2 regions of the Intestinimonas butyriciproducens genome follow, and region 2 is predicted to be linked to the other one. Evidence: a T-box and tRNA genes for the amino acid it is inferred to sense, from the RefSeq annotation. Region 2 holds a T-box; the other holds one or more tRNA genes.
What was found. The T-box of region 2 lies ahead of SRB521_RS00065 (glycine--tRNA ligase). A T-box ahead of a tRNA ligase gene usually reads a tRNA of that ligase, here a tRNA-Gly.
Positions count from the first base shown of each region.

Region 1: it has a tRNA-Gly gene. The T-box ahead of SRB521_RS00065 (glycine--tRNA ligase) is inferred to sense a tRNA for this amino acid. The anticodon was not compared.

Region 1 is NZ_CP011524.1:3,064,305-3,078,970, forward strand. It holds gene ftsH (ATP-dependent zinc metalloprotease FtsH) at 1-693, shown strand, start outside; gene SRB521_RS15090 (O-acetyl-ADP-ribose deacetylase) at 686-1,201, shown strand; gene SRB521_RS16905 (DUF4368 domain-containing protein) at 1,286-1,510, opposite strand; gene SRB521_RS15100 (hypothetical protein) at 1,668-2,147, opposite strand; gene SRB521_RS15105 (M23 family metallopeptidase) at 2,684-4,222, opposite strand; gene SRB521_RS15110 (MFS transporter) at 4,539-5,642, opposite strand; gene SRB521_RS15115 (MFS transporter) at 5,815-7,032, shown strand; gene SRB521_RS15120 (S-layer homology domain-containing protein) at 7,417-8,037, opposite strand; gene SRB521_RS15125 (pro-sigmaK processing inhibitor BofA family protein) at 8,148-8,420, opposite strand; gene SRB521_RS15130 (DUF2508 family protein) at 8,424-8,675, opposite strand; tRNA gene SRB521_RS15135 (tRNA-Gly) at 9,226-9,301, shown strand; gene SRB521_RS15140 (GDSL-type esterase/lipase family protein) at 9,544-10,422, shown strand; gene SRB521_RS15145 (RNA polymerase sigma factor) at 10,511-11,017, shown strand; gene SRB521_RS15150 (DUF3298 and DUF4163 domain-containing protein) at 11,007-11,861, shown strand; gene obgE (GTPase ObgE) at 11,935-13,212, opposite strand; gene rpmA (50S ribosomal protein L27) at 13,301-13,585, opposite strand; gene SRB521_RS15165 (ribosomal-processing cysteine protease Prp) at 13,590-13,925, opposite strand; gene rplU (50S ribosomal protein L21) at 13,932-14,243, opposite strand; gene SRB521_RS15175 (metallophosphoesterase) at 14,404-14,666, opposite strand, start outside.
Region 2 is NZ_CP011524.1:8,938-23,603, reverse strand. It holds gene SRB521_RS00115 (ABC transporter ATP-binding protein) at 1-684, opposite strand, end outside; gene SRB521_RS00110 (ABC transporter ATP-binding protein) at 684-2,420, opposite strand; gene SRB521_RS00105 (MarR family winged helix-turn-helix transcriptional regulator) at 2,414-2,887, opposite strand; gene lexA (transcriptional repressor LexA) at 3,081-3,692, shown strand; gene SRB521_RS00095 (VOC family protein) at 3,694-4,137, shown strand; gene SRB521_RS00090 (methylated-DNA--[protein]-cysteine S-methyltransferase) at 4,177-4,647, shown strand; gene SRB521_RS00085 (hypothetical protein) at 4,647-4,880, shown strand; gene rpsT (30S ribosomal protein S20) at 4,988-5,251, opposite strand; gene gpr (GPR endopeptidase) at 5,452-6,357, shown strand; gene SRB521_RS00070 (right-handed parallel beta-helix repeat-containing protein) at 6,350-7,582, opposite strand; T-box leader at 7,716-7,922, shown strand; gene SRB521_RS00065 (glycine--tRNA ligase) at 7,991-9,409, shown strand; gene SRB521_RS00060 (LTA synthase family protein) at 9,526-11,385, shown strand; gene SRB521_RS00055 (pentapeptide repeat-containing protein) at 11,475-12,128, shown strand; gene SRB521_RS00050 (AEC family transporter) at 12,214-13,155, shown strand; gene rnhA (ribonuclease HI) at 13,193-13,633, opposite strand; gene gyrA (DNA gyrase subunit A) at 13,676-14,666, opposite strand, start outside.

The sequences.
Region 1 (14,666 bases), 170 kb from region 2:
ATCGCCGGCCCGGAGAAGAAGAGCAAGGTGGTCACGCCCCGGGAACGGCGCCTCACCGCCTATCATGAGGCAGGCCATGCCGTGGTCAATCACAGCTTGGAGACCGCCGATCCGGTCCATCAGATCACCATCGTGCCCCGGGGCGGCGCAGGCGGCATGACCATCAGCCTACCCCAGGAGGACAAGAACTTCCTCTCCCGGACGGAGCTCACCGAACGCATTGCCTCTCTGCTGGGCGGACGGGTGGCCGAACAGCTCACCCTGGGGGATATCTCCACCGGCGCGGGCAACGACATCCAGCGGGCCTCTTCCATCGCCCGGAACATGGTCATGCGCTACGGCATGAGCGACCGGTTGGGTAGCGTCACCTTCGATACCGGCCATGACGAGGTCTTTATCGGTCGGTCCATGGCCCAGGCCAAGAGCTATTCGGAGGAGGTCGCCGGTATCATCGACGAGGAGGTCAAGACCCTCATCGACAACGCCTACGCCCGGTGTGAGTCCATTTTGAAGGCGCACGCCAAGGAGTTGGACCTGGTGGCGCGCTACCTGCTGGAGCATGAGACCATGGACTCCAAGACCTTTGAGCAGGTCTTTACCGACCCGGCCTCTCTGCAGGCCCAGCTCCCCGCAGACGGGGACGGCGACTCGGCCTCCGACCCCTGGCCGGAACCCGGCAACGGCGATGCGTGAGCCCATCCGCACCCTGCTGGGCGACATCACACAGATCCGGGCAGATGCCATCGTCAACGCCGCCAATCCCTCTCTTCTGGGAGGAGGGGGTGTGGACGGGGCCATCCACCGGCGGGCCGGCCCGGCCCTCCTGGCTGAATGCAGGACCCTGCACGGCTGTAAAACAGGGAGCGCTAAAATTACAAAAGGTTATTCTCTGCCCGCAAAATACGTTCTGCATACCCCCGGTCCGGTATGGCACGGCGGCGGACATGGGGAGGAGGCTATGCTGGCCTCCTGTTACCGCTCCTGTCTGGAACTGGCCCTGTCGCATGACTGCCGGACCGTCGCCTTTCCCTCCATCAGCACCGGCGTCTATCGATTCCCTCTGGACCGGGCCGCCCCCATTGCCGTCGGAGCGGTGCGGGGATTCCTCACCTCCCACCCAGCCGCCTTTGACGAGATCCTCTTCGTCTGTTTTGACGAAAAGACCAAACACGCCTATGACATGGCACTGGAACGCAGATAATATAAAAGGCAGCCCGTCTCTTGGCTGAGGACACAAAAGGTCAAGCAGCGTAATGTACGAGAGTACATTACGCTGCTTGACCTTTTAGATCGAGTTTTGCAAGCACCTGTGCGTCCTCCATCGCGCCGATGAAGGTATACGCTGCTGCCGGTGGCCGCTGCTTCTGTCACCATCATGAATAACAATTTCTTTAATCAGATCTCGAAGCATTCCTGGGGTCAGTTCCTCAAGTGTATTACTCGCCATCTTTAATATGATCTGGCCGCGATGAGCGCGGAGCGGGGAGCCCCAGTCCGCACAGTACAACATTCCAGAGAACAGCGCAGGAATTCTTGCTTAGTGAGGCGTTTCCGGTGAGCGCGTATCCTTTGAATTGTTTAATTGTTTTTGAAAAATACCCCAACTCCGTGTTGGAGTTCTGTATTACAAAACTACCGTCCGGCCTGATAATATGATAATACATCAGCTACTCTTCATCCTCTAAGGAAAGGAAATCGGTGATGTACTCCAGTGGGACGGCTGCTATCAGTCCAGTGCTCATACTGCCATCCTGCATAGGGTAAGCAGTAGCATCAACGCCAAACAATACCACTAGATTTCCAGCAGGATCACTACCTAACGCGACTCTTTGCTCTCCTCGTACTAATGCTTCTACAAAGGGCTCCGGGTTCAGTGGCTGTATTGATTGTCCACAAAGAGTCTGAAAATCTCCCTCAGTAGAACAAAGTGCTAAATAGTCAAAGTTCCTGACCTGTGCCCTGTAAACAAGTTCCTCATATAACTTTTCTTTATTGTTATTATCTGCTGAGACAGCAGAAACAATGCCGCTGACCTGATCAAAACGCAACTTAATAACAGTTTCAAAGTGTCTGGACATTTGTTCATTCATTCTAGACATATAAATTTGACCAATTTCGTAAACGGCCTTTTCACTCTTTCGACTCATGTAGATTCCGAGCAGGCTAATATCCGGGTTCCAGAAAAATACTAGTTAGCACGCAATGGAAAGAGATATCCTTTCCCGCTTGCTGGTGAGTTTCCCAAGCCCCTGGCCCGACACAAAACGTGCGGGCCGAACACCACGCGAACGTGGTGGCTTGCGCGTCCTTGCGGACGCTTCTATTCCGGAGGCATAGCAAAAGCCGGAAACGGAGTCAAGGGTAAAATAAATGCGCTACGCGCACCCCTGACATCGCTTCCGGCCTTTGTCTTTGGGCAGGCAAAGCAAGGTGTATTGCTCTGCCTCGGCTCCATAGAAGCGATCTTATGCACCCGGCTCGGCCATCTTCTCGCCTCATTTCCTGGAGGCAGCTATCCGGAAATGGGTATGAAAAAGGGACACTGCTTCAAGTCAGTGTCCCTTTTCGTGTATTTTTCTTAAAACCCTCGCCCGTTTAGCCGCCTATCCGAATCATGGTCTCTTTCCTTATTCGTCATCAGCCCTTGAGGGACGGGCGGCCTTTTATATTGCAAGCTTCCGTTTCAATTGAGATAGGCCGCCGGATTTACCGCCGTGCCGTTGATGCGGATCTCAAAGTGGCAATGGCTGCCGGTGGAGCGCCCGGTGGAACCGGCCTTGGCGATGGTCTGCCCCTGATAGACCTTGTCGCCCGCAGAGACCAGCAGGCTGGAATTGTGTCCGTAATAGGTCTGCTCGCCGTTGCCATGGTTGATGATGACCAGGTAGCCATAACTGCCCTTGTACCCCGCAAAGGTGACGGTACCGCCGTCAGAAGCCTTTACCGAGGTGCCGTAGGGAACGGCGATATCCAGTCCAGAGTGGTAACTGTAAGAGCCGAAAATGGAGCGGTAGCCAAAGCGGGATGTGATGCGCCCATAGACTGGCCAGATATAGTTCCCTGTGGGATACCAGGTGGGCCGCTCTTTGGTCCCGACTGCGATGACCTTCTCCGTGGCCTCCCGCAGGACAGTGGTAGAGGTGACGTTGCGCTCCTTTTCCACGCCGTTGACATAAGTCACGTCGGCGGTCACCAGCGCCTCGCCGGGGATACCGGCATCCAGCACCTTGGACTCGCCCTGATACATGCTGTCATCCTCCACTTCCCGGACCTCGCAGGCGATCTCCTCATGGTAGGTGAGGCTGTCCACCGTCTGCACCCCCAGGAAGGGGATCTCCTCTTTGATGTTCAGGATCTGGCCGATATACAGCTTGTTGATGTCGACACCGGGGTTAAGCTCCTCCATCTCGGCCATGGTCATATCATTGTCGAAGGCCAGAGCCATAAAGGTATCGCCCTTTTGAACCTCGTAGGTGGTCTGCCCGTTGGTGTTTTCCGTGAGCATGGCCAGCATGGCGGCGGTGTCCTGCTGAACATCGGAGGGCGTGTACTCCCGGGTGATGTGGACGTTCTTGGTGTAACTTACGGAAACCGTGTTCTCCGTCACGTAGGGAGCCGCCAACTGCTCCAACATTCCGTCCAGCGCCGCCCGATCCGTGGCCGCACCCACGAACTGGCCGTCCACCGTGAGGACATAGCTCTTCATGACCTCACCGATCTGATCAAAGAGATAGGTCTCAAATTCAGCAGCCGGGGTAATCTGATCCTGTCCGGTGAGGGCCATCTCGTAGCTCACCTCGTGCGCCAAGTGGTAGTCATAGCCCAAAATATCGGAGGCCCGCTCTTCCACGCGCTCCACCGCCTGCCGGAACACCGACTGGTCTCTTACGAGCCCCACATCCACGCCGTCTACCGTAACAACATAGGCCGGGGTGTACATCGTGCCCACCACAGCGGCAATGCCTATCACGGCTGTCAGCGCCAGAAATGGCAACGGCGCCATTTTGGGCCGCCCGGCAACAGCGGACCGAGTCCGGTGATATACCCGGATGCCCTGCAGCCGGAACACGCGTCCCTGCGCAACCCCCGCCTCCATCAGCTTGCGGAACCGCTCTCCTGCGCGCTCAGCCTTCTCTCTCCCGCCCTGAGCAGACGGGGCGCGGCCTTTGCGCTGCGTATGGAGCGGGAACTCTTCCTGCGGCGCCCGTAGGATCTCATCCATGCAGACGAAGCCTCCCTTATGCGTTAGTCAGAAAATCCGATCAAAATAATCGAAGAATAATGACAGAGCGATAATAAATGATTACAAAAGGTTACAAAAGTAATGATACACGCTTTTCCGTACAGCGTCAAGTCCTTTTTGGTAAGAAACGGTCGAGTCCATTCCCGCTCTTTTGACGGAGTAACGCCGCAATATGTTGCGGATTCCTGCCTCTATTTTATAAATATCCACCATTTATCGGGTCACAGGTTCCAAGTGCGCCCTCTGCGCAGAGCGAATTTTTCGTGATTTTGCTGTAACATTCCTGTAACAATGCCTATGCGGCCAGTCCCCCGGCCATCGGAGCGAGCGCGATCATCACCAAGCTGAACGCCATGGAGGACACGGAGATGAGCGTGGCGCGCTGATCTGAGGGCAAGTTTTCGTTGAGCCGGCTGCCCGTCAGCGTCTCGAGCGCGTCGTCACAGGCTACGGCCAGGAGGCCGCCGGCAGCCATCAGATGGACGGCCCCTGTAAGCGGCATCAGGCATCCCACGGTTACCCCCACAGCGCAGAGCGCCCCGGCCCTACGGTAGGAGAGCCGGGAAAGCGGCAGCGCCAGCCGTGCTCCAGCCACACCCCCCAGCTCGATCAGCAGCAGAAGCGGCCCCAGCAGTGCAGAGGGTGCGCCGGCGCGGACCAGCGCGTCCTGGAGAAAAAAACGCAGCAGTGTGGCGCAGGCGCCCACTAGGGCGTTAAAGAGCATAAGCCCCACCGTCCGGGGATGGGCGGCTAGAAAGCCGAGGGCCTCCCGGCCGCAGTTCTCCAGGCGTTCCGGCAGGTCCCGAAGAGCGGGCCTGCTCCGTGCCCTTTGGGCATCCGTGACTTCCGGCTCGGCCAGGCGGCAGGTCAAGGCGGCGGCCAGCAGGGAGAGCAGCAGATCGACGCCGTATCCCCGGACATATCCCAGCGCCGCCGCTGCCCCGGCGCACAGGGTGGAGAGCGCCTGCGCACCGCGCCACAATGTATTCTGTAAGGAAGAGATGCGGAGATAGTCTCTTTCCCGTCCCGCCTGGAGCAAAGAGTCGTAGGTAATGGCCTCCCTCGTACCGGAGGCCAGGTTATATGCCATTGCGTTGAGCGCCATGGCCAGGCACACCCCTGCCATAGACTGTGAGAGCATCATGGCGGCGGCGGAGCAGGCGAACATGGTCTGACTGGCAATCAGCGTCCTGCGGCGGCCCAGAACGTCGGCCAGCATACCGGACGGCACTTCGCAACAGAAACTGACCACATGGAAAAACGCCTCTGCCACCCCCACTTGAAACAGGGAAAACCCCCGTCCCACCAGCAAAAGGACCCAAACACCCCCCGCCAGCCGAATATTCCCCCAAAACTCCAGCCGCAGAAGCGTGCGGAGCTGTTCTTCAATCTCAAACATCTTTTTCATTCCCTTGTTTTCAAAGTATCACCGCAACAATTTGTCACAATAAATTTGTGAAAAGTGGTTGTATCCATTTTATATCTCTGATAAAATGTTGCATTATCAACCAATTGCTCCCCTTTGTCCCCGTCCGCCCCTGTATATCTATGGAAGAAAGGAATTGGGACCTATGAAGAAGCTGATGAGAAACCCCATTGCGGTCCTGGTCTGCGGTATGGCCTCTCTGCTGTTGTTTGGCCTTATCTATGTCTGGTCTATTTTTGTCGCGCCCCTTGAGGCCGAATTTGGCTGGACCCGCGCAGAGACCTCGGTGGCCTACACCCTCTCCATGCTCTGCCTCTTTGTAGGAATGGCCCTCAACGGCGTGCTCGCGGCCCGCCTGTCGCAAAAAACCGCTCTGATGCTGGGGATCACTTTGGCGGTATCCGGCTTTTTGGGCAGCTCCTGTACGGTCTCCCTTTTTACTCTCTACCTTTTTTACGGGGTCTTTGTGGGCACGGGCATCGGTATTTGCTATAACGCCTGGCTGACCGGAGTGGTCCACTGGTTTCCTGGCCGGAGTGGTTTTGTTTCCGGCATCCTGCTGGCCGGCTTCGGCATGGGCGGCCTGTTGTTCAGTCCTCTGCTCTCCCACTTTGTAACCTCTGGGCCGGGCTGGCGGAATGTTTTCCGCATGATCGGCATCGTCCTTCTGGCTGTCTCCGTCCTGACTGCGGGATTTCTCCTCCAGGAGCCGCCGCAGGCCGGCAACGGCAAAAAGGACTCCTCCGCAAGCCATGATTTCACCACAAGGCAAATGCTTGCTTCCCCCAGCTTTTACCTTTTTTCAATTTGGAAGGTTATTTTGTCCCTTTTGGGTCAGGCCGTGATCGGACAGGCGGCGCTGATCGCGGCGGACATCGGGATGCCCGCCACGTTGAGTGCAATTGGCGTCGGCCTGCTCAGCGCCGGAAACGGCCTTGGCCGCCCGCTTTCCGGCTGGCTCGCCGACCGCTTTGGGAGCTGGAAGCTCATGGTGGCCCTTTCCGCCATCTTTGTTTTCCTGTCCATAGGAATGGTGGCGGCCTATCAGGGCAGCTATGCCCACCTGCTCATCCTGCTCTTCGTTCTGCTGGGGCTGGCCTATGGAAGCATGGCTCTGCTGGCCTCCTCTTTTACCGGAGAGATCTACGGCATGAAGTATTACCGTTTAAACTACGGCGTTGTCTCCTCTACCTCTATCGTGGGTACCCTGGTAGCCTCTTACATCAGCATCATCAAAACCGCCACCGGCTCTTACCTGAATTTCTTCTATATCATGATAGGAGCCAGCCTCTTCTCTTTCCTCAGCGTGGTGATTCTGCCCTTCTCAATCCGGCGTATGAACCGAAAATATGCACATACCTAAAAGGGAAGCCGCGCTGCCATTTTCAGCGCGGCTTCCTCCTGCAGGGCACAGAAAAGCCGCGGCGGAATGCCGCGGCCGGTGTCTATGGGATACGCTTCACCGCCGTGGGGTCCGCAAAAAGGGCGCAATAATCCCGTTGGTGGCAAAGACATTTCCTTTTAATACCATTATGAGCCGATTCTTCCAACCCATATCGCACCCTCCTCCCCACGCGTTTTCTTCACTATAGCAGGAGTCCCTCCTCCTGTCAATCCGGTGCATCGGCTTCTCCTTTTCAAAATATTCCACCCTGCGCCATGCTCCTTGCCATGGAACAAAGACCGGCGCACAGCTCCAAGAGCTGTGCGCCGGTCTTTCCGCATTCTGTTCCGCTCAGAAGCCGCTTTATCCTACAGCGGGCGTCATGAGCCGCTGCAGGATCACCGCGAGCTGCGCCCGTGTCGCCGGGCCGCCGGGGTCCAGCTCCCCATTGTCCCGCCCGGTGATCAGTCCGGCCCCCACGGCATGGGCCATGCCCTCGCGGGCCCATGCGTGGACGCTGTCCACATCGGAGTATATGTCCAATACGCCGTTAGCCAGCTCCTCTCCCGCATATTGGCTGTATCGGTAGAGGAAAACCGCAAGCTGCTCCCGGGTAACGATATCCCCGCCGCCGAAACTCCCGTCGCTGCGTCCGGCCGCAATGCCGTTTTCCTCCGCCCAAGCCACGGCGTCGGCATAGAAATACCATGCCTCTACATCTGCAAAAGAGCTTCCGCCCTTGGGGGCGGGGCTGCCCGCCATACGCCAGAGGACAGCGGCCACCATACCCCGGGTCACCTGCCCGTCGGGTGAAAAGGTGGTGGTCGTCGTCCCGTTCATGATCCCTCCGTCGGATACCGCTGCAGCTGCTTCTGCATACCATGCGCCGGAGGGCACATCGGTGAAAGCTGCTGCGGCGGCCGGGCCCGTCACTGCTGCCGTCAGGCCCAGTGCCAGCATCAGCGCGCAAATTTTTCGCTTCATTTCCACTCACCTGCTTTTTGATCTATTGAGGTCTTCGCAGGCTACATTTTACGGCATGGTTGTTTCGAATCTGTGAACAGAGTGGAAAAATGGCAAAGAAAATTTTTCCGTTATCTGGCTAGGGCCCAATTGAGCATCAGGAGCAGTCCGAATCCGGGTACGCCCAGCAGCCCCATGACCAAGGCGTTGGCCAGGTTGACTCCCAGGCCCACACCGATCAGCGGCCCCAGCGGGCTCAGCGCCGCCAGCGCGGCCAGAGAACACAGGGTCCGCAGACAGAGTCGGGTCAGGTATTGGATGGGCTGCCGCAGCAGAAGCAGCGCGGCCACTGCCACCAGTCCCACCAGGAGCCAAGGCAGTGTGTCGGTCAAAAAGCCTTCCACCGCTCAGGCCTCCTGTCCCTCGAGCTCCTTGACCCGCCGCAGCAGGTAGGAGTATCGTGCCTGAAGAGAATTGATCTCAAAGACATAGGACTCGATCAAGTCCGGGTCCCCGGTGCCGTTAAACCCCACATAAGCTTGGTTGATGAGGGTCCGGGTCCGGATCAGGCCCTCCCGCAGGGCCCGCAGCTCCTCGTCCCGCTCGTTTTCCGCCCGCCGGCGGAAGAAAAACACCTTGTTTTTGGCCGCCTCCGTCATAGGTGGACCGCCTCCTTTCTTTTTAAAATGTTTATTTTCAGTTTGGGCAAATATGACACGTCCTATACCGAAAAATGCCAGGTATTTCTTTGCCCCCTCTGTGCACACTAGATCTCGGACAGGTTGGAAACGACCTTCCGCTGGACAAGACATCTCCTTTTAAGCCGGTGCCGGGCGACGTCGCCCTCTGGCGAAAGGCGAAAGGAGAAGCCTGCATTGGGCAGTGTTTCTCTGAAAACAAATCCCCAAAGCCAAAGCGGAACTTCCACCGTCCAACATCCGGTCCGCCCACGCAAGGAGTGCTTCCAAGGCGTCGGGACAGCGGATCGAAAAGGCCGCCGCGCTCCATAGAGTGCGGCGGCCTCTGCATATATGCCTCTCCGGACTCTCCATCTGGACAAAGGCGGATGCACAGCCTCTCCGCCGCATATGGGCGCAGGGTGGGGTGTGAACGCCGCTTCTTTGCTCTTCACTTCTTTCTCAGTCGCGCATTTTTTACATTTTCTCTTGACATCAGAGCGGGGATTGCGTATAATATTATTCGTCGCTTGCAGGTGTAGCTCATCTGGTAGAGCGCCACCTTGCCAAGGTGGAGGTAGCGAGTTCGAGCCTCGTCACCTGCTCCAGGAAAAGAAAGACACGACATATGTCGTGTCTTTCTTTTTTTAATTTGGCGGCCTTGGGACGCGTTGCGCCAAAAGAAAAATACGACTGCAGTCGTATCTTCCTCTTTATCCCCGCCATTGGGCATACCTTTCCCTTGCGCTGCAAAGGCTGCTCTTTTTTCCTCTTTTTTATTTTTTTCAGGCAAACTTTTTCTCCCCCTGTCGTGTCTAATCATCAGAAACACGAAAGGACGGGAACTCCCATGGTCCAGACCTCCAAAAACACTTCCGGCAAGCGGACCGCCCGGCGGAACCGCTCTGCGCTCCGCCTCCCCGTTGCCGTGCTCCTGATCTCCCTCACCCTGGTGGGTGGGCGCTCTCTGCTCTCTCCCGGCCAGGGCGCGGAAGCGCCCATGCTTCCGGAACCGGTCCCCGCTGTCACCCAGACGCCCTCCCCCACCCCGGTTCCTACCCCATTCCCTGTCCCTACCGCTCTCCCTGCCCAGGAGACGCATCCGTCCGCTCCTTATGACTACACCGTCCCCGTTCCCGCCTCCGACCCCGCCGAGGCTTCCTGGTTCTCCGACGCCGCTTTCCTGGGGGATTCCCTCACTGACGGCCTGCTCCTCTACAGCGGCATCCGGGGCGCCGACAACCTGGCCTATAAGGGCCTTACCGTGCAGTCCATCCGTACCGACAAAGTCATCAAGACCGACAGCGGCAAGGTGACTCCCCTGGAGGCCTTGGGCACCAAAACCTATGGGAAGGTCTATCTGCTTCTGGGCGTGAATGAGTTGGGCTGGTATAATGACCAGAGGTTCTACAAAGCCTACGGGGGGTTGCTCGATCTGGTGCGGGATGCACAGCCGGACGCACAGATCTATTTGCAGACCCTGCTGCCTGTGACCGCGGAAAAATCGGACAGCCATGCTTATCTCACCAATGACAAGGTAGAGACCTACAATGCCCTCATCGCCGAGCTGGCCGCGGAGAAAGAGGTCTACCTGGTGGATCTCCACGCCTCCTTTGCAGGCGATGACGGCGCGCTGTGCCCGGAGGAGAGCACTGACGGCGTCCACCTCACCAAGTCTGCCTATCAGCGCTGGCTGGAGGTCCTGCGCACGCACACCGTCAGCAAATAGGCCGCCCCTGCCCATTGCGGACCTTTCGCCTCGCCATCCACGGCCATGGATGCGCCCTATCCTAACAGAGAAAGAAGCTGCCGCCCCTTTGAGATCGACCGCCCCGGACACCCGCCAGCTCCTGGTGGACCATATCACAGCCGGACAGACGGATTTTTACCGCCTGGTGTTCAGTTATGTCCAAAATCGGGATGCAGCCCTGGATGTGGTCCAGGAGGCCGTCGTAAAGGCCCTCACCAAGGTGGACACGCTGCGGGAACCCGCCTATCTCAAGACCTGGTTTTATCGGATCTTACTCAATGAGTGCATGAACCACTTCCGGCAGAGCCGGAGACTTGTCCCCCTTGAAACGTCCCTGGACGAGCGCGCGACCGAAGGGCGGGACCCGGGAGAGCGCCTGGACCTCTATGATGCCATCGGCAAGCTCTCCCCCCGTGAACAGGCGGTGATCCGGCTGCGTTTTTTTGAAGACATGAAACTGGAAGAGATCGCCCAGTGCACAGGGACGAACCTGAATACAGTAAAGTCCCGGCTCTACAAGGCTCTCAAGAAACTCAAGGAAATGACAGGAGAGGAGATCGAACATGAATCCTGAATTGGAGCGCGCAAAAGAGCGTTATCACAGTGTGGAGCCTCCGGAAGAGCTGGCCTTTGCGGTGGCCACCGCCGTCCGGGCGGGCGACCAGGCCCGCCGGAGCAGGCACGCCCTGCGCCGGAGCCTAGGTACAGCCCTGGCCAGCTGCGCCTGCTTTGTCCTTCTGGTCAATACCAGCCCCACCTTTGCCCAGGCGGTATATGAGGTGCCGGTGCTGGGCCAGCTCGCCCGCATTTTTACCGTTGCGGAATATCAGATTGAGGACCAGGAGCACCTCATCGACGTGCGTCTCCCGGCCCTGGAGAACACCGGCCACACTGCGCTGGAGCAGCGCATCAACACCGAGATATCCACCCGCATCCAGTCCCTTCTGGACGAGGCGGAGGAGAGGGCGCGGTCGGCCAGGGCGGCCTATATCGCCACCGGGGGCGAGGCGGAAGACTTTATGCCCGTTATCATCGATGTGGACTATGAGATCAAATGCCAAAATGACCGGTATCTCTCTTTCCTGATCACGGAAACAGAGACCCAGGCCACCGCTTTCCAGCAGCTCTATCCCTACAGCATCGATCTGGAAAGCGGAAAGGAGCTGACCCTTCGGGATCTGCTCGGCCCCGACTGGAAGGAGATCGTCAACGCCTCTGTACGGGAACAGATCGCCCAGCGCAGTCAGGACCCCGACCATGTTTACTGGGGCGGCGACGAGTACAGCGAGGCATTTACCTCCATCCGGGACAACCAGCCCTTTTACCTGAATGAGGCGGGCCGTCCGGTGGTCCTGTTTGAAAAGTATGAGATCGCCCCAGGCTATATGGGCGTGCAGGAGTTTGAGATCCCATCGTAAGACTGAGGGCCGCTCCCCGTTGGGGAGCGGCCCTTCTTAAAAAGTGGATTCCCCACCTTTTGGACGATCTCATTTATCTCTGATATTCAAATTCCAGATTATAGAGGCACACGGTGTCTCCGTCCCGGACGCCCTCGGCCTCCATCCGGTCAAAGAGGCCGGACTCCCTCAGAATACGATCAAACCAGTTTCGAGACTCCACATCTCCAAAATTGACATTGGCCATCAGCCGCTGGAGCCAGGGCCCATCCACCATCCACACATCGTCCACCTTCTCGATGCTCACCTCTCCGCTGGTATCGATCTCCGGCGGAGCGGGTACATAGTCGGGTTCATACACGGTGATGGGGGGCAGTCCGGCAAGCTCTCCGGCTGCGGCGCGCATCAGCTCCTCCACCCCCTGGTGGGTGGCGGCGGAGAGCGTAAAGAAGCGCATCCCCCGCTCCTCCACATGTGCCTTGAGCCTCTCCAGCAGGGCGGGGTCCTCTGCAATGTCCGCCTTGTTGCCCGCCACCAGCATGGGGCGGGAGGCCAGCTCGGGACTGTACTGCCGGAGCTCCTCATTGATGGTCTCAAAGTCCTCCACCGGGTCCCTGCCCTCCCGGCCGGATACATCCACGATATGGATGAGCAGACGGCAGCGGTCCACGTGCCGGAGGAAGTCATGCCCCAGTCCGGCTCCCTCTGCGGCGCCCTCGATGATGCCCGGGATATCGGCCATGACGAATGAGACCCCCTCGTCCACATAGACCACGCCCAGATTGGGAAAGAGGGTGGTAAAATGGTAGTCTGCGATCTTGGGCCGGGCCTTGGACACCACGGAAAGGAGCGTGGATTTTCCCACATTGGGAAACCCCACCAGACCCACGTCAGCTAACAGCTTCAGCTCCAGGACCACCTCCCGCTCTTGGCCGGGAAGACCGGCCTTGGCAAAGTTGGGGACCTGCCGGGTAGGGGTGGCGAAGTGCTTATTGCCCCATCCGCCATTGCCGCCCCGCGCCAGCACGAAGGGCTCCCGCGTGGACATGTCGCAGATGATCTGCCCGGAGGCCGCGTCCCGCACCACCGTGCCCAGAGGCACCTTGATGACCATGTCCTCCCCATCCCTGCCGGAACAGCGTTTTCCGGTGCCGTCCATGCCGTTTCCGGCCACATACTTGCGCTTATAGCGGAAGTCCATCAGGGTAGACATATGGTCGTCCACCCGCAGGATCACGTCGCCGCCCCGTCCGCCGTCGCCGCCGTCCGGTCCGCCCGCGGCCACATATTTTTCCCGGTGAAAGGACACGGCTCCGTTGCCGCCCTTGCCGGACTTCACCAGGATCTTTGCGGTATCCACAAATGCCGGCATGATGACACCTCCTGTATCTCTTCCCAATTTTCCCACACATAGAAAAGGCCCCGAACGACGCGCGTTCGAGGCCTTTAGTATGCCCAGGTTACTGCGCGATCTCCACAATGGAGACCTGCTTGCGGTCCTTGCCCAGCCGCTCGAACTTGACCTTGCCGTCCTTGAGGGCGAACAGGGTGTCGTCGCTGCCCTTGCCCACGTTGACGCCGGGGTGAATATGGGTGCCGCGCTGCCGCACCAGGATATTGCCGGCCAGGACGAACTGACCGTCGCCTCGCTTCACGCCCAGGCGCTTGGACTCGGAGTCACGGCCGTTACGGGTGGAGCCGACGCCCTTCTTGTGGGCGAAAAACTGAAGACCGATGTTCAGCATGGTATTACACCTCCATGTCTAAGACAATAATATGATCCGGATACTCCTCATGCAGGTCCGCAAAGTAGACCATCATGGCTGTCAGAAGGGTCTGACATGTGCTCTCATTGGTCTGCCCCAACCCGCCGGGAAGCTTTAGGGAGATGGACGCATCCTTTTCCCGCACCTTCACCGCGGCTTCCAAACCCAGCACGTCGTTGACGGCGCACTCGGCCAGCCGGACCGCGCTGGTGACGGCTGCACAGAGGATATCCTCTCCCGCGGGGGCGAGGCCGCTGTGTCCCTTGACCTCAAAGCCGGTGATCCGGCTGCCCTCGGAAGTAAATGTGACCTCGATCACTTGAACTCAGGCCTCGATCTTTTCGATCTGCACCTTGGTATAGGGCTGACGATGACCCTGGCGACGGCGGTAGCCCTTCTTGGGGTTATATTTGAAGATCATGACCTTCTTGCCCTTGCCGTTCTTCACAACGGAAGCGCTGACTTTCGCACCCTCCACCACGGGGGCACCGAAGGTGGCCTTGTCCTCACCCAGCACAGCCAGGACCTTATCGAAGGTCACGGCCTCGCCAGCCTCGGCGTTCAGCTTCTCGATGAAGAGGGTGTCGCCCTCGGCCACCTTGTACTGCTTACCGCCGGTCTCGATGATCGCATGCATTCTTTTGATTCACTCCTTCATTACGGGCTCGCTGTCGGGGGAGGAGGGAAATCCCTCTCTTTTCTGCCGCGCGTGCGCGCTGGGGCGCTCCGCACTTTGTTCCCATTCAAAGCGGCTATAATAGTATATCAGCACATTTCTGGAAAGTCAATGGCTTTTTTCAGCCCTTTCCAGGGGTTTCAAGTCCTCCAAAGTACCATCCGGTCACGCCGTTTTTCTTGCAGAGACAACCCCGGCTGGTCTCCTCCACAATGGAGAGCGCATCTCCCGGCTCCACCCCCAAGCGATAGTCGCTGATGTCCTCGCACCAATCCCGGTCCCCTTGCCTTCTCAGATACTTGGTGGGCACCTCCAGCGTCCGGCCCGTGGACGCCTGCCGGCACAGGGAAAATTCCTCTCCCCGCTCCAACACCTCCACGTCGT
Region 2 (14,666 bases):
AATGGTCTCCTGGATATTTCCGTTGACGGCGCCCAGGTCGGCCTGCTGCTTCTGATAATACCTCCGGCTGCGGCCGCCGAAGACCTTGAACACCACGAAGGTGCTCCCCAGAGTGACCACGGACACCAGGAAAAGCAGTGGGCTCACCACCAGCATCACCACCACGATGCCCACAAACATGAGTACGCTGGAGAGGAGGGAGACCACGCTCTGTTCCAGGGCGAGCTGCACATTGTCCGCGTCGTTGGTGAAGCGGCTCATGAGCTCTCCATGGGGGTGGCGGTCAAAGTAGGATAGGGGCAGGGTCTGCAAATGGTCGAATAGATCCTTCCGCAGGCGGTTGGTGCCCCTCTGGGCCAGTTGGACCATGATGGCCGACTGCCCGTAAGTGGCCACCCAGCCCACGGCATAGATGGAGATGAGCTTGCCCACATCGGCCGCTAAACTAGACACGCCGGTATAGCTGCCCGCGGCAATGTTGTTGATGATGACCAGGTTGATGAAGCTGGAACCCGCAATGTTGGTGACCACTGAGCCCAGCAGACACAAAAGGACGATGAGGAGCGGCCACTTCCGCCGGGCCAGATAGCTCATCAGGCGGGAGACGGTCTTTCTCAGATTTTTCGGCTTCTGGAAGCCGCCCCGGTTCTGGCCAGGGCCACCGGGACCACGCTGCTGCGCCATTATTCCTGCACTCCTTCCTGCTGAGACTGGTAGATCTCCTGATAGATTTCGTTGCGGGCCATGAGCTCGTCATGGGTCCCGATGTCGCTGATATGGCCGTCGTCCAACACCAGAATGCGGTCGGCAGACTGGACCGAGCTGATGCGCTGGGCGATGATAATAACCGTGGTGCCGGCCAGGTTTTCCTTGAAGGACTGCCGAATCTTGGCGTCCGTGGCGGTATCCACGGCAGAGGTGGAGTCGTCCAGGATAAGGATGGCCGGGTGCCGGAGCATGGCCCGTGCAATACACAGCCGCTGCTTTTGGCCGCCGGAGACATTGGTGCCGCCCTGGCTCATCTGGGTGTCGAAGCCGTCGGGCAGCGCCATGACGAAATCGTAGGCCTGGGCATTCTTGGCGGCCTGGATCATCTCCTCCTCAGTGGCGTCCGGGCGGCCCCACAGCAGATTCTCGCGGATGGTGCCCGTGAAGAGGACGTTGTTCTGAAGCACCATGCCGATGCGGGCGCGGAGCTCATCCAGGGGATAGTCACGCACGTCCACCCCGTCCACCAGGACAGCGCCGTCGGTGACGTCGTAAAACCGGGGGATCAGGTTCACCAGAGAGGACTTTCCGGTACCGGTACCGCCCACCACAGCCAGGAACTCGCCGGGGCGGACGGTGAAGTCGATGTCGGTGAGAACATTCTCCCCGGTGCCCCCGGCCTGGTACTTGAAGTCCACATGGCGGAATTCCACCTGGCCCTTGGGCGCAGGCAGCGTGTCGGCGCCGCAGGAGCCGTCCTCAATGGAGGGCTCGGTCTCCAGCACCTCGTCGATTCGGCGGGCGCAGGCAATGGCGCGGGAGAGCTGCAGCAGACTCATTCCCAGCATCATGACGCTCATCAGAATCTGGAAGATATAGGTGATAAAGGAGGAGAGGTCGCCGATGAGCATGCCGCCGGACATCACAGTGGAGCCGCCCAGGTAGAGCACGGCGGCGGTGGCGCCGTTGAGGGCGATCATCATGATGGGCATCATGGCGATGACTCGCATATCCACATTGATGGCGGCCTTGGTCAGGTCGTCGTTGGATTTTTTAAATTTGGTCTTCTCGTAGCCCGCCCGGACAAAGGCCTTCACCACCCGGACCCCCACCAGATTCTCCTGCACGGTGCCGTTCAGGGCGTCGATGCGGGTCTGAAGGACCTGGAAAAGGTGGTTGCACATACTCATGAGCACGCCGATAGCGATCACCAGCAAGGGGATGGCCACCAGCATGACCATGGCCAGCCGGGCGTTGATGCTGATGGACACGGCCAGGGCGGCCACCAGCATCACGGGGGCTCGGACCAGCATCCGCAGCGCCATGGTGACCATCATCTGGATGGCATTGACATCGTTGGTGATCCGGGTGATGAGGGAGGCGGAGGAGAAGTGGTCGATGTCCGCGAAGGAAAACTCCTGTACCTTGTTATAAATGCCCCGGCGCAGATTGGCGCCAAAGCCCTGGCCCGCCACGGCGGCCAGCTTGGCGCCGAACATGCCGCAGAGCATGCTGCCCACGGCCAGCACCAGCATGATGCCGCCCATCTTTAAAATGTAGGAGAGGTCGTTGCCCGGAATTCCCACATCCACGATGTTGGCCATAAACCGGGGCAGCGCCAGCTCACAGAGTACCTCCAGCACCATGAGAAGGGGTGTGAGCACGGCGTACTTTTTGTATTCTCCCAGATAGGGAAGAAATTTTTTCAGCATTGACAGTTCATCCTTTCCGGTGGAAGATCCCCCCGCAGATTGTGGAGCATCCGCATGAGATAGCCGCAGGCCTGCCGCGTCTCCTCGGGGCGAAAGCCCTCGAACATGCTCTGGTCCACCGCCTCAAAGACCTGGACGCACCTCTGGATGGCGGCCTCTCCCTTGGGGGTGAGCCGCACCGCCTTCCGGCGCTGGTCGGTCTCGTCGGCCAGCTTTTCCACATAGCCCTCCCGCTCCAGGGACTTGAGGGAGACGGCCACCGTGGCGGGGGAGACATGCATGGCGTCGGAGAGCTCTTTCTGGGCTGCAATCCGGCCCTCCCGCCCCTTGTCCTTGAGCAGGAACAGAATCATGGGCTGTCCTAGTGTCCCCAACCCCCTGCGTGACAATTCCGTTTGAATGGCCTGCTTCCTGGCCCGTTCTACAGATTGAAAGAGAATGCCGGGCATGTTTTCCCGCATCTCCATAGAAAAGACCCTCCTTCTTTTTTAAATAGTTAGCCTACTTATGATTAGCATGTTTACATATTGTAATACGAGTGCTCTGCAATGTCAATGAAGTTTCTGTGAACAGCATCCCCCAAATTTCTTAGAACGCTTGTTTGACTTTTTGTGTGTTGTGTGGTATGATACAAGAAATCCATACAAGGGAGGGGCCGCCATGAAGGCGCTGACGGAAAAGCAGCGGCAAATCTACGACTATATCATCTCCTTTCAGCGGGATCACGGCTATCCCCCCTCTGTCCGGGAGATCGGCGAACATGTGGGGCTCAAATCCCCCTCCACAGTCCACTTCCATCTGAAGGGGCTGGAGGCGGCGGGCCTCATCACCAAGGCGGAGGGAAAAACCCGGGCCATCACGGTGGCGGGCGGCTTTCCGCCGTCGGAGGCCGATCCCCCCGCCGACCGGGTACCAGTGGTGGGGAATGTGGCCGCCGGGTCGCCCATTCTGGCCGAACAGTGCATCGAGGACTATCTCGCCTTTGACACCGGCGGCCTGACCGGAGAGCATTTCGCCCTGCGGGTCCGCGGTGAGTCCATGCTGTACGCGGGCATTTTGCCCGGAGACTACGTCGTCGTCCACCAGCAGGAGCACTTCCGAAACGGTGAGATCGTGGTGGCCCTTTTTGAGGATGAGGCTACGGTCAAGACCCTGCGCCGGAAGGACGGACATGTCTGGCTCATGCCGGAGAATCCGGAGTACCAGCCCATTGACGGCGATGGGGCCCAGCTTTTGGGCAAGGTGGTGGCCGTAATCCGGCGGTACGACTGATATGCGTCCCCACATCGACCATGTGGAGCTCACGGTCTCCGATCTGTCCCAGGCGGAGCGGTTTTACGACGCGCTGCTGCCCCTGCTGGGTTTTGATCTGAGGCATAAGGGCCGGGGAGATTTTTCGGATTTCGATCACACGGAGATCGATTACGCCACCGCTGATTTCAGCCTGGGTCTCGTCAGTCCCCGTCCTGAGCTGGCGGGAGAGGGCGTCTGCCGCCGGAAACCAGGAGCCTTGCACCATCTGGCCTTTGCCGCCGACAGCAGGGAGGAGGTGGACCGTCTCTTTGCACAGGTCCGCGCCATTCCCGGCGTGCGGATTCGGATCCCACCCAAGTGTTACCCAGAATATACCCCGGATTACTACGCTTTCTTTTTTTATGACACCGAGGGGATCGAACTGGAAATCGTCCACTTCGCCCGGAAACGTTACTTTTTGTGAGATGTCTTGTTTTGCCCTGTGGAAAGGAGGTCGTTTCCTGTGGAGCTGCTCTCCGTCCCCAGCCGCTTGGGGACCTTTTTTCTCGGTGGAGAAGCCGGCCATATCATCCGGCTGTATCTGCCCGGTGATCCGACGCCCCGCATCGCGGAGCACGAAACGCCCGTGCTCTCAGAGGCGCGGCGGCAGCTACTGGAGTATTTGGCGGGCCGCCACACAGCCTTTTCCCTCTCCCTGGCCCCGGAGGGAGGCACGCCCTTTCAGCGGCAGGTCTGGCGTGCCCTGGAGGCCATCCCCTTTGGTGAGACCCGGACCTATGGGCAGATCGCGGCGGCTGTGGGAAGCCCAAAGGCGGTCCGGGCCGTAGGACAGGCCAACCACCGCAATCCCATCCCCATTTTTATTCCCTGCCACCGGGTGGTGGGTGCGGACGGGACCCTGACCGGCTATGCCGGCGGCCTGGAATTAAAACGTTCCCTATTGAAACTGGAGCGTGGAAAGGAGTGCCCCTGATGTTGAAAAACTGGTGTGCCGCAGGGCGGCTCATGCTCAGGGATATGGATCTGGAGGACATGGCCGCCCTGAAGGTCTGTCTCCTGGCCATGGGGACCCTTTTGGGACTAAGCGTTCCCTTTCGATGGAAAAAGCCCGCAGCCCTCTTGGGCTCCTTCCTCTTTGTGGGGACCTACCTTCCCCTGATGGTCAGACTACTGGAGTGCCTAACCAGAACGGAACGCGAGACCTGATAGAAACAAAAGCCGCCCGGAATTTACATTCGGGCGGCTTTTTCTTTCTGTCTCGGGACACAAAAACCGCCTGCTTTCGCAGGCGGTTTGTTTTGCAGAAGTTCCACTCAGGCCAGCTTGTTCAGCTTGATGGTCATGGCGCTCTTCTTGTTGGCCGCGTTGTTCTTGTGCAGCAGGCCCTTAGCAGCAGCCTTGTCGATGGCCTTGACCGTGGTCTTATAGACGCTATCGGCCTCGCTGCGGTTGCCTTCGGCCACCACGGCGTCAAACTTCTTGATCTGGGTCTTCAGCGCAGACTTGGCCGCCTTGTTCCGGGCCGCCTTGGTCTCGTTGACCAGTACGCGCTTCTTGGCAGACTTGATATTCGGCAAACCAAACACCTCCTCCGATGGTATCTCAAATTTCACGGGTCCTGCCCGTGCAGGTATCTATTTTACCAGCCCGAGCCGAAAATTGCAACCTATTTTTTCACTTTTTCTGCGATTTTTGAATATCTGTCTCCCATACGCTAAAAATAGAAGTAAATTTGCAGGATACTACTATATCTTGCGTTGAAGGGGGATGGGCTGCTATGCTGAAACGGCGGACGGACCTGGCTTTGGAGGCCAGAGAGCTGTGGAGCGAGTCGGCGGAGGCCGAGACGGAACTGGAGGGCGTGCGGGCGAGGGAGGAAGAGCGGGAGGGCTATCCGGTGACCCGGGTGGAGATCCTCAATGAAGCCGGCGTCCAGGCCTTGGGAAAACCGCAGGGGACCTATATTACGCTGGATCTTTCCGCTCTGGCCAGGCGGGAGGAGGACGCCTTTCCCCGCGCGGCCAGGGCGCTGGCCGGGGAGCTCTCCGGCCTTTTGAAGCTGCCCCAGGGTGCTCCAGCTCTGGTGGTGGGTCTGGGCAACCGGGCCATCACACCCGACGCGGTGGGGCCAGGCGCGGCGGACCACACGATGGTCACCCGCCACTTGGTGGAGCAGGTGCCGGAGCACTTCGGGGCTTTCCGCCCTGTGGCCGCCCTGGCGGCCGGGGTGCTGGGCACCACCGGCGTGGAGAGCGGTGAACTGGTAAGGGCGGTGACGGAACGGATCCATCCCGCCTGTGTGATCGCGGTGGACGCCCTTGCCTCCCGCAGCCTCAAGCGGGTCTGCACCACCGTACAGCTTGCCGACACGGGTATCGTCCCCGGCTCCGGCGTGGGCAATCACAGGGCGGCGCTGAACCGGGAGACCCTGGGCGTTCCGGTCATCGCCATCGGCGTCCCCACCGTGGTGGACGGGGCCACCCTGGCCGCCGATATTCTGGAGGAGGCCGGAAAGGGAGAGCTGGACCCCGCCGCGCTGGCGGGGGAGGGCGGCAGCCTTATGGTAACGCCCCGGGATATCGATCAGAGGGTCTCCGACATGGCCAAGGTCATCGGATTCGGGATCAATCTAGCCCTGCAAAGCGGCCTTACTGTGGAGGATGTGGAGCTCTTCCTCAGCTGAGCCCGGTGCAGTCCACAAACACTGCGCCGCCGGAGCTCTGCCAGCCATAGCCGTTTATCCCTCCAAAGTCGTTTTCTCCGAAATGGCAGCGGTCAAACACCACGTTTTGACTCCCGTAAGTACTCTCTACCAGAGTACCGGCGGAGTTTCCCTCAATAGCGTAGCACTCCCACAGACGGACATCGGAGGTATTACAGACCTCCAGCAGGTGGAAACACCCGGTACAGTCGCGGATGCGGCAGTTCAAAAGCTCTATGTCCTTGGAATCCCACAGACTGACCGCTCCATAAGTGCAGTTCTGGATGACGCTGCTGTACAGGCCCACATTCCGGCAGTTAATGGCGCACAGGCCATAGGCCCCACTCCCATCCAGCGTGAGTTCGAGGAGGTTGACATCCCGGCAGTTCTCCAGCTCCACACAGTTGCCCGCACAAAAGCCCGGCTCCACGTCGTGGACGGCGATTCCCGACACCAGCTCTATCCGACGGCAGTTTTCAAACCGCCACACATCCGCGTAGGCCCACGGGGTAGAGATCCGGGTCGGCGTCGGGTAATTCCCGGTGGTGATCGTCAGGTCCCGGACATTTTGGATGACCACCTGATAGACCGCCCCGGTATTGTATTCCCCTGTGGCGGTATCAAATACGTCGTAATCCACCAGGACATAAGGATTGTGGATCGCCTCCACATCCATGTCCGCGAAGGAGTACTCCCCCTGTGCCAGCGCGATCTCGGTATCGGGAGCCACTGCGTTGAACAGCTCCTCCAAACTCTCGGCATATACCTGTCGCTTGGGATAGGAGAGCTCCACCACGCCAGTCCACTCCACCGTGAGCCCCAGCGCCTCCGCCAGGGGGCGCAGAGGGGCATAGAGCACTCCGTCCCGGAACGCGGCACCCTCTTTTCCCGGCGTGAGGATCACTGTCCGGTCATACCATTCCACCGTGAGCACACCGGAGCCGTCCTCGGCCCAACGGTACAGGATGCCGCCGGGCAGGGGAGAGCTGTCCCAGGAGGCGGTCTGGACATCTCCCCCCAGGCTCCGGCAAAATTCTTCCACCGGGACCATCGTGCTCCCCTTCCACGCCAAAATGGGGTGCTCCAACTCTATCTCAAATCCGTTCAGAGTGACCTCCACCTCCGTCTCCTCCGCCGCCAGGGCGGAGGAACCCCAGGCAAGGGCCCACGTAAGGAGCAGCCCCATGGCCATCAGCCGTCGTTTCATCTGGATACCTCCCGTTTCTGTTTTTTTCAGTATAGCACTGGCCCCGCCTCCAGTTGTTACATTTGGATGACAAAGCGGAAAGAAAGTGTAACGGCCTTGACGGAGTGGAAAAAAGATGATAAAATACCCCAGAACATTGGCAATGACCGGGAAGAGTAGGCGCGATCTCCAGCAGAAGAGAGGGGCCGGAAGGTGTGAGGCCCCCTGGGACGCGCCCAAGGCGCCCATGAGCCGCGGGGCGGAAATGCCCTGCCGGACCCCGCCGTTACCGGGGCAAGAGCGCGGAGCCTCTCCAGGCCCCGAATTCAGGTGGCACCACGGACAGAAGTTCGCCCTGAGCCTTCATGGCTCAGGGCGTTTTTTGGTTTTCGTCCATACTATCTAAGGTGAAATGAGGAGTGTCTTATGATGAAAAACACAGAGAAGACCATGGAAAAGATCGTCGCTCTCTGCAAGGGCCGGGGCTTCGTCTATCCCGGAAGCGAGATCTATGGCGGCCTTGCCAACTCTTGGGACTACGGTCCCCTGGGCGTGGAACTCAAGAACAATGTAAAGCGGGCCTGGTGGAAAAAATTTGTGCAGGAAAATCCCTATAACGTGGGCCTGGATGCCGCCATCCTGATGAACCCGGAAGTCTGGGTGGCCTCCGGACATGTGACCACCTTCAACGATCCCCTCATCGACTGCAAGGCCTGCAAAATGCGCCACCGGGCCGACAAGCTCATTGAGACCTGGTGCGGGGAGCAGGGCCGGACGGACGTCAATGTGGAGGCCATGACCAACGAGGATCTGGTATCCTTTATCCGGGACAACAACGTGACCTGTCCCGGCTGCGGAAAGTCCGACTTCACCGATATCCGCAAGTTCAACCTGATGTTCAAGACCCATCAGGGCGTCACCGAGGACTCCTCCACCGAGGTCTACCTCCGGCCTGAGACCGCTCAGGGCATCTTTGTGAACTTCCCCGCTATCCAGCGCACCACCCGGAAAAAGCTTCCCTTCGGTGTGTGCCAGGTAGGCAAAAGCTTTCGCAACGAGATCACACCCGGTAACTTCATCTTCCGCATCCGGGAATTTGAGCAGATGGAACTGGAGTTCTTCTGCCAGCCCGGCACCGATCTGGAGTGGTTCCAGTACTGGCGCAACTTCTGCCACGACTGGCTGCTGAGCCTTCACATTAAGGATGAGAATCTGCGCCTCCGGGATCACGAGCCGGAGGAGCTCGCCTTCTACTCCAAGGCCACCACGGACTTTGAGTTTATGTTCCCCTTCGGCTGGGGCGAGCTCTGGGGCGTGGCCGACCGCACCGATTATGACCTCAAGCAGCATCAGGAGCACTCCGGCAAGGACCTCACCTATTTCGACCAGGAAAAGAACGAGCACTATATCCCCTATGTCATCGAACCCTCCCTGGGCGCCGACCGTGTCACGCTGGCTTTCCTGGTGGAGGCCTACGACGAGGAGGTGGTGGACGCCGAAAAGAACGACACCCGTGTGGTCATGCACTTCCACCCCGCCCTTGCCCCCTTCAAGTGCGCTGTGCTGCCTCTCTCCAAAAAGCTTGGGCCCGCCGCCCAGGATATCTATGCACAGCTCTCCAAGGACTTTATGGTGGACTACGACGAGGCCGGCTCTATCGGTAAGCGCTATCGCCGCCAGGACGAGATCGGCACGCCCTTCTGTATCACGGTGGATTTCCAGACCGTGGGTGATGAAAAAACCCCCGCCGACCACTGTGTGACGGTCCGGGATCGTGATTCCATGGAGCAGATCCGTCTGCCCATCAGCGAACTGAAGGATTATATCGCCCGGGGCGTGGCGTTCTGACACGACCACCCTGCACAGAAGCTCCGTCTTTGAGCGGACATGAGCGGCGGCCCTTGCTCTGGGCCGCCGCTCCATGTCCTTTTTCTCTCTACGAATGTAAAGAAATGGTAAATACTATGAAAAAAATTGTACTTTTTCAGCCATGTCCCCCCTCTCACTGGCCTGTGTGGAAAAAGCTCCTGTTCTGGTTTTGGAACATAGGGCTTGTCTTCTGCAGCTTCTTGGGCATCGGCGGGCTCTCACTTCTGTTTGCCGCTGTCGTCAACCGCAAGGCCATGCTTCTGAGTTATTTTCAGCACCCCCTCATCGCCTTTTTGAATCTGGCGCCAGTGCTGCTGCTGGGGTTGATGCTCTACTTTCTTCTGGGCCGGGCCGGCCTCAGCTACGGCATCACCGCTGTCATCGTACTGGGCCTTACCATAGCAAGCTGGTTCAAGCTTCAGTTCCGCAATGATCCTTTGATGTTTGAGGACCTGCTTCTCCTCAAGGAGGCGGGCAACATGGCGGGGAAATACCAGCTCTTTCTGACCAAGACCATGGCGGCCGCCCTCCTCCTGGTGGTGCTGGGCTGGGCGGCGCTCCACTTCTGTGCCCGGTGGCGGCCCCGCGGCAGGTTGCGGTATCTGGGCTTTACCCTGGCCCTGGTGTTGTGCTTTCCCCTCTCTGCGCTCATACAGAGCGACGATATCTACAATAACCGCACGGAAAATTACGCTCTCATCAACCGCTGGTCGGCCACCCAGGTCTATACCTCCAAGGGCTTCGTCTACCCCTTTCTTTACAGTGTGAAGTCCGCCTCCGATGCGCCTCCCGACGGCTATGATGAAAAACGGGCCCAGTCCATCCTCTCCGCCTATGAGGACGCGGATATTCCGGAAGAGCAAAAGGTATCAGTCCTCTCCATCATGCTGGAATCCTACGACGACTTTACCAAATACGGCGTACCAGAGCTGGATCCCAAGGTGTACGAGGACTACCACGCCCTGGAGGCTGAAAGTGTCACGGGAAACCTCATCACCAATATCTTTGCCGGGGGCACCGTGGACTCCGAGCGCTGTTTTCTCACCGGGTTCTCCCGCCTGGGTTCCTTCCGCAGTCTCAGCAACTCCTATCCCTGGTATTTCAGGAGCCAGGGGTACACCGTCACCGGGGCCCATCCCTGCTATGCCTGGTTCTACAACCGGGAAAACATCAACCGGAACCTGGGCTTTGAGGACTACAAGTTTGTGGAAAACTATTTTTCGCCGATGACAGGCGGAGACGTGGGGTATGACGATCTCTTCTTCCCGGAGCTCATCCAGCTATGGGAGGCGAACAAGGCCCTGGGCAAGCCGGTTTTCACCTATGACCTCACCTATCAGGGCCACGGCCCATACAGCGACGACACACTCTGGTGGGAGGACGGCTATGATTATGTGCTGGGCGGGGATTACACCGATGCGGAACGAAATATCCTGAACAATTACTTTGGGTCAATCTATAATACCAACCAGAATCTGAAAGCCTTCTTCGATTATTTCCGCGGGGAGAGCGAAGCGGTGGTCATCGTGGTCTTTGGGGACCACAACCCCTGGCTGGGAGACGGCAACGCGGTATATAAGGCCATAGGGTTGGATCTGGACTTCTCCACAGAGGAGGGGTTTTACAACTACTACTCCACCCGCTACCTCATCTGGGCCAATGATGCCGCCAAAGAGGCGCTGGACCGGGATTTTACCGGACAGGGCCCCACCATCAGCCCCAACTTTTTGATGAACGAGGTCTTTCGCCAGTGCGGCTGGGATGGGAACGCCTTTATGCAGGCCACCCAGCAGGTGATGGACCAGGTGCCGGTCATCAACACCCCCACCGGTCTCTACGTGGAGGACGGCAGGCTCACCGCCGCCTTGACGCCGGAGGGCCAGGCTCTGGTGGACGACTATCACATGCTGCAGTATTACTGGCGCAGGCACTTCGCCTATGACAGCATATCCTGAGCAAAACCGCGGGATGCGGCGCAAAATGAGACAAGGCCGCCGTGGGACGATAGGATCCTCCGGCGGCCCTTTTGAAGGAGGCAGCCGCCATGGCACAGTCTGAACCTATACACACAAAATTTCCACAGCCTGTTGATGATTTTCCGGCCCTTGCCCGCAGGGCACGGGAGGAGGACGAGGAGCTCTCCGGCCTCTTGATCCGGGATCTCCAGCTGGAGAGGGAGGACCTCAGCGGCCTTGTTTTGCAGGATGTGGTCTTTGACCACTGCCGGCTTCCGGACTGCGACTGGTTTGGAACTTCTTTTTCCGACGTTACTTTCCACACCTGTGACCTCTCCGGTGGAAATTTTGAAAACAGTTATTGGCTGCGGTTCGCCTGCCATGAGACAAAAGCCCTGGGCGTCCGGCTTCAGAACTGCCGGATGCGGCGCGGTCTTTTGGAGCAGGGACGCTTCTCCGCCGCCAACTGGAACCAGAGCCGGCTGCGGGAAGTACGCTTTTCCAGTTCCGCTCTCACCGGTTCCTTTTTCAGCCGCTGTACTTTTACCGGTGTGGAATTTCAGCAGTGTGATCTGAATCAGGTGAACTTTTTCCACACTCCGCTGGAACATGTGGATTTGACCACCTGCACCATTGACGCGCTTGTCCTCTCCGAACATTGCGATGAACTCAAAGGCGCCGTGGTGGATCTCTATCAGGCCGCTGAGCTCTCCCGCCGGATGGGACTTGTGGTAAAGCTGTAGACCGATCCCCGGCCATCTGTCCAATCCCGGCAGCACGGCCTCATCCTCATCTCCTGTCAAAGTCCAAGAAAGGTGGCGCCTCCCCTTGGAACATCTGATTTTCTGCCTCAACGCCACAGTCCCCATCTTCCTCATGATGGCGGTCGGCTTTTTCTTCCGGCGCATTGGTCTTGTGGACAAAGTCTTTGCCGATAAGATGAATGCCTTTGTATTCAAGGCGGCGCTGCCGGCGCTGGTTTTCAAAGACCTGGCGGGGGCGGACTTCTTCGCCGTCTGGGACGGCCCCTTCGTCCTCTTCTGCCTCTTCACCACCGGTGTGAGCATCCTGTCCGTGCTCCTGGTCTCCCGGCTGTTCTCGGCGGAGATCCGGGGGGAGTTTGTCCAGGCCTCCTATCGCAGCAGCGTAGCTCTTCTGGGCGTGGCCTTTATTGAGACTATTTACGGGACCGCGGGAGCCGCCCCTCTGATGATCATTGGGGCCGTGCCCCTTTACAACATCGCGGCGGTGCTGGTGCTCACGCTGATGCGGCCAGGCCGCGGGCGGCTGGAAAGAGCGCTCCTCAAAAAGACGTTTTGGGATGTGGCCTCCAATCCCATCCTGATCGGGATTCTGGTCGGGATTCTCTGGTCGCTGCTGCGGATCCCGCAGCCCGTTATCTTTCAAAAGACGCTCTCCAACTTTGCGGGGGTCGCTACCCCTATGGGCCTCATTGGTTTGGGCGCATCGGTGGACGCGGCCAGGGCCAGGGAGGAACTGCCCCCGGCCATGGTCTGCTGCTTTTTCAAGCTCATCGCTTTCGTGGCCCTCTTTCTTCCCGTGGCGGTCCTTCTGGGGTACCGTACCGACAAGCTGGTGACCGTGCTTATCATGCTTGGCTCCGCTACCACCTCCAGCAGCTTTGTTATGGCCCGGAATCTGGGCTATGAGGGTGCCCTCACCGCCAATACCGTCATGCTCACCACTTGTCTGAGCGCCTTTACTCTGACGGGATGGCTCTACCTTCTTCGTTCTCTCGGAATGGTGTAAAAAAGTGGGGTCCGAACCAAGCTCGGACCCCACTTTTTTATTCCTTATACTTTCGACTCTCCATGACCGCCAGCTCATCGCACCTGTTGTTGTAGGGGTTGGACGCATGGCCCTTGACCCAGTGGAGGTGGACTTTGTGATAATCGCACAGGTCCAGCAGCCGGCCCCACAGGTCGGGATTAAGGGCGGGCTTTTTGTCCGCCTTGACCCAGCCCTTGGCCCGCCAGCCTTTGGCCCAGCCCTTTTCCAGGGCGTCGATGACATATTTGGAGTCGGACCAAAGCTCCACGATACAGGGCTCTCGGAGCGCCTCCAAAGCGGCAATGACGCCCGTGAGCTCCATACGGTTGTTGGTGGTATGGGCCTCGCCGCCGGAGAGCTCCTTTTTGAACGATCCATACATCAAGATCGCTCCCCAGCCACCGGGACCGGGATTGCCGGAGCAGGCCCCGTCGGTATAGATGGTCACCGTTTTCATCGCAGTCGTATGCAAAGCTCCTTTCACGCTGTCCGGGCGCTTTTACTGCTCCGGTTCCGTCCGGCCCCCCTGGTCGCTCCCCGCTTTGGGAATCTCGTCTTCCACGGGCTCCTCGATCTCCTCCCCCTCATGGTCGGTCCGGGCGATGGAGATGACCTTCACACCCTCCTGGAGACGCATCAGAATCACGCCCTGGGCGGTACGGCTGTAGCTGTTGATATCCTTTACCGGCATCCGGATGATCACGCCGTCGTCTGAGATGATGAGGATATCCTCTTCGCCGGAGACCACCTTGACCCCGGCGATAGGGCCGGTCTTTTCCGTGACCTGATAGCCCTTAAGGCCATAACCGCCCCGGTTCTGCGGTCCGTCCGCCCGGAAATACTCGTCCATGGGGGTGCGCTTTCCATAGCCGTTCTCCGTTACCATCAGTACCTGGTGATCGTACTTGGCCCGGGCGGCGCCCACCACATAGTCGCCCTCCCGCAGCTTGATGCCCCGGACGCCGGTGGCGTCCCGGCCCATGCAGCGCACGTCCGTCTCCAGGAAGGCAATGGCCATACCGTCGTGTGTGACAATGAGGATCGCCTGCTTGCCGTCCGTCTCCCGGACCGAGATGAGCTCATCCCCCTCGTCCAGAGTGATGCAGCGGATACCGGCCTTCCGGGCCGTATTGATCACAGGCAGAGAAATGCGCTTTACCGTGCCGTTCCGGGTCACCATCACCAGATAGCGGTCCTCGGCATACTCCCGCAGGTGGATCATGGCCGTGACCTTCTCCCCCTGCTCGATGGGGAGGACGTTGACGATGTTGGTACCCTTGGCCGTCCGGCCCGCTTCGGCGATCTGATATCCCTTTTTCCGATGGACCCGGCCCATGCTGGTAAAGAACAGGATATAGTCATGGGTGGAGGCGGTGAACACGGTCTCCACACAGTCCTCCTCCTTTAGTGTCTGCGCGCTGACGCCCTTTCCGCCCCGCTTTTGGGCCCGATAGGCCGAGGCCGGCGTCCGCTTGATGTAGCCCGCGCGG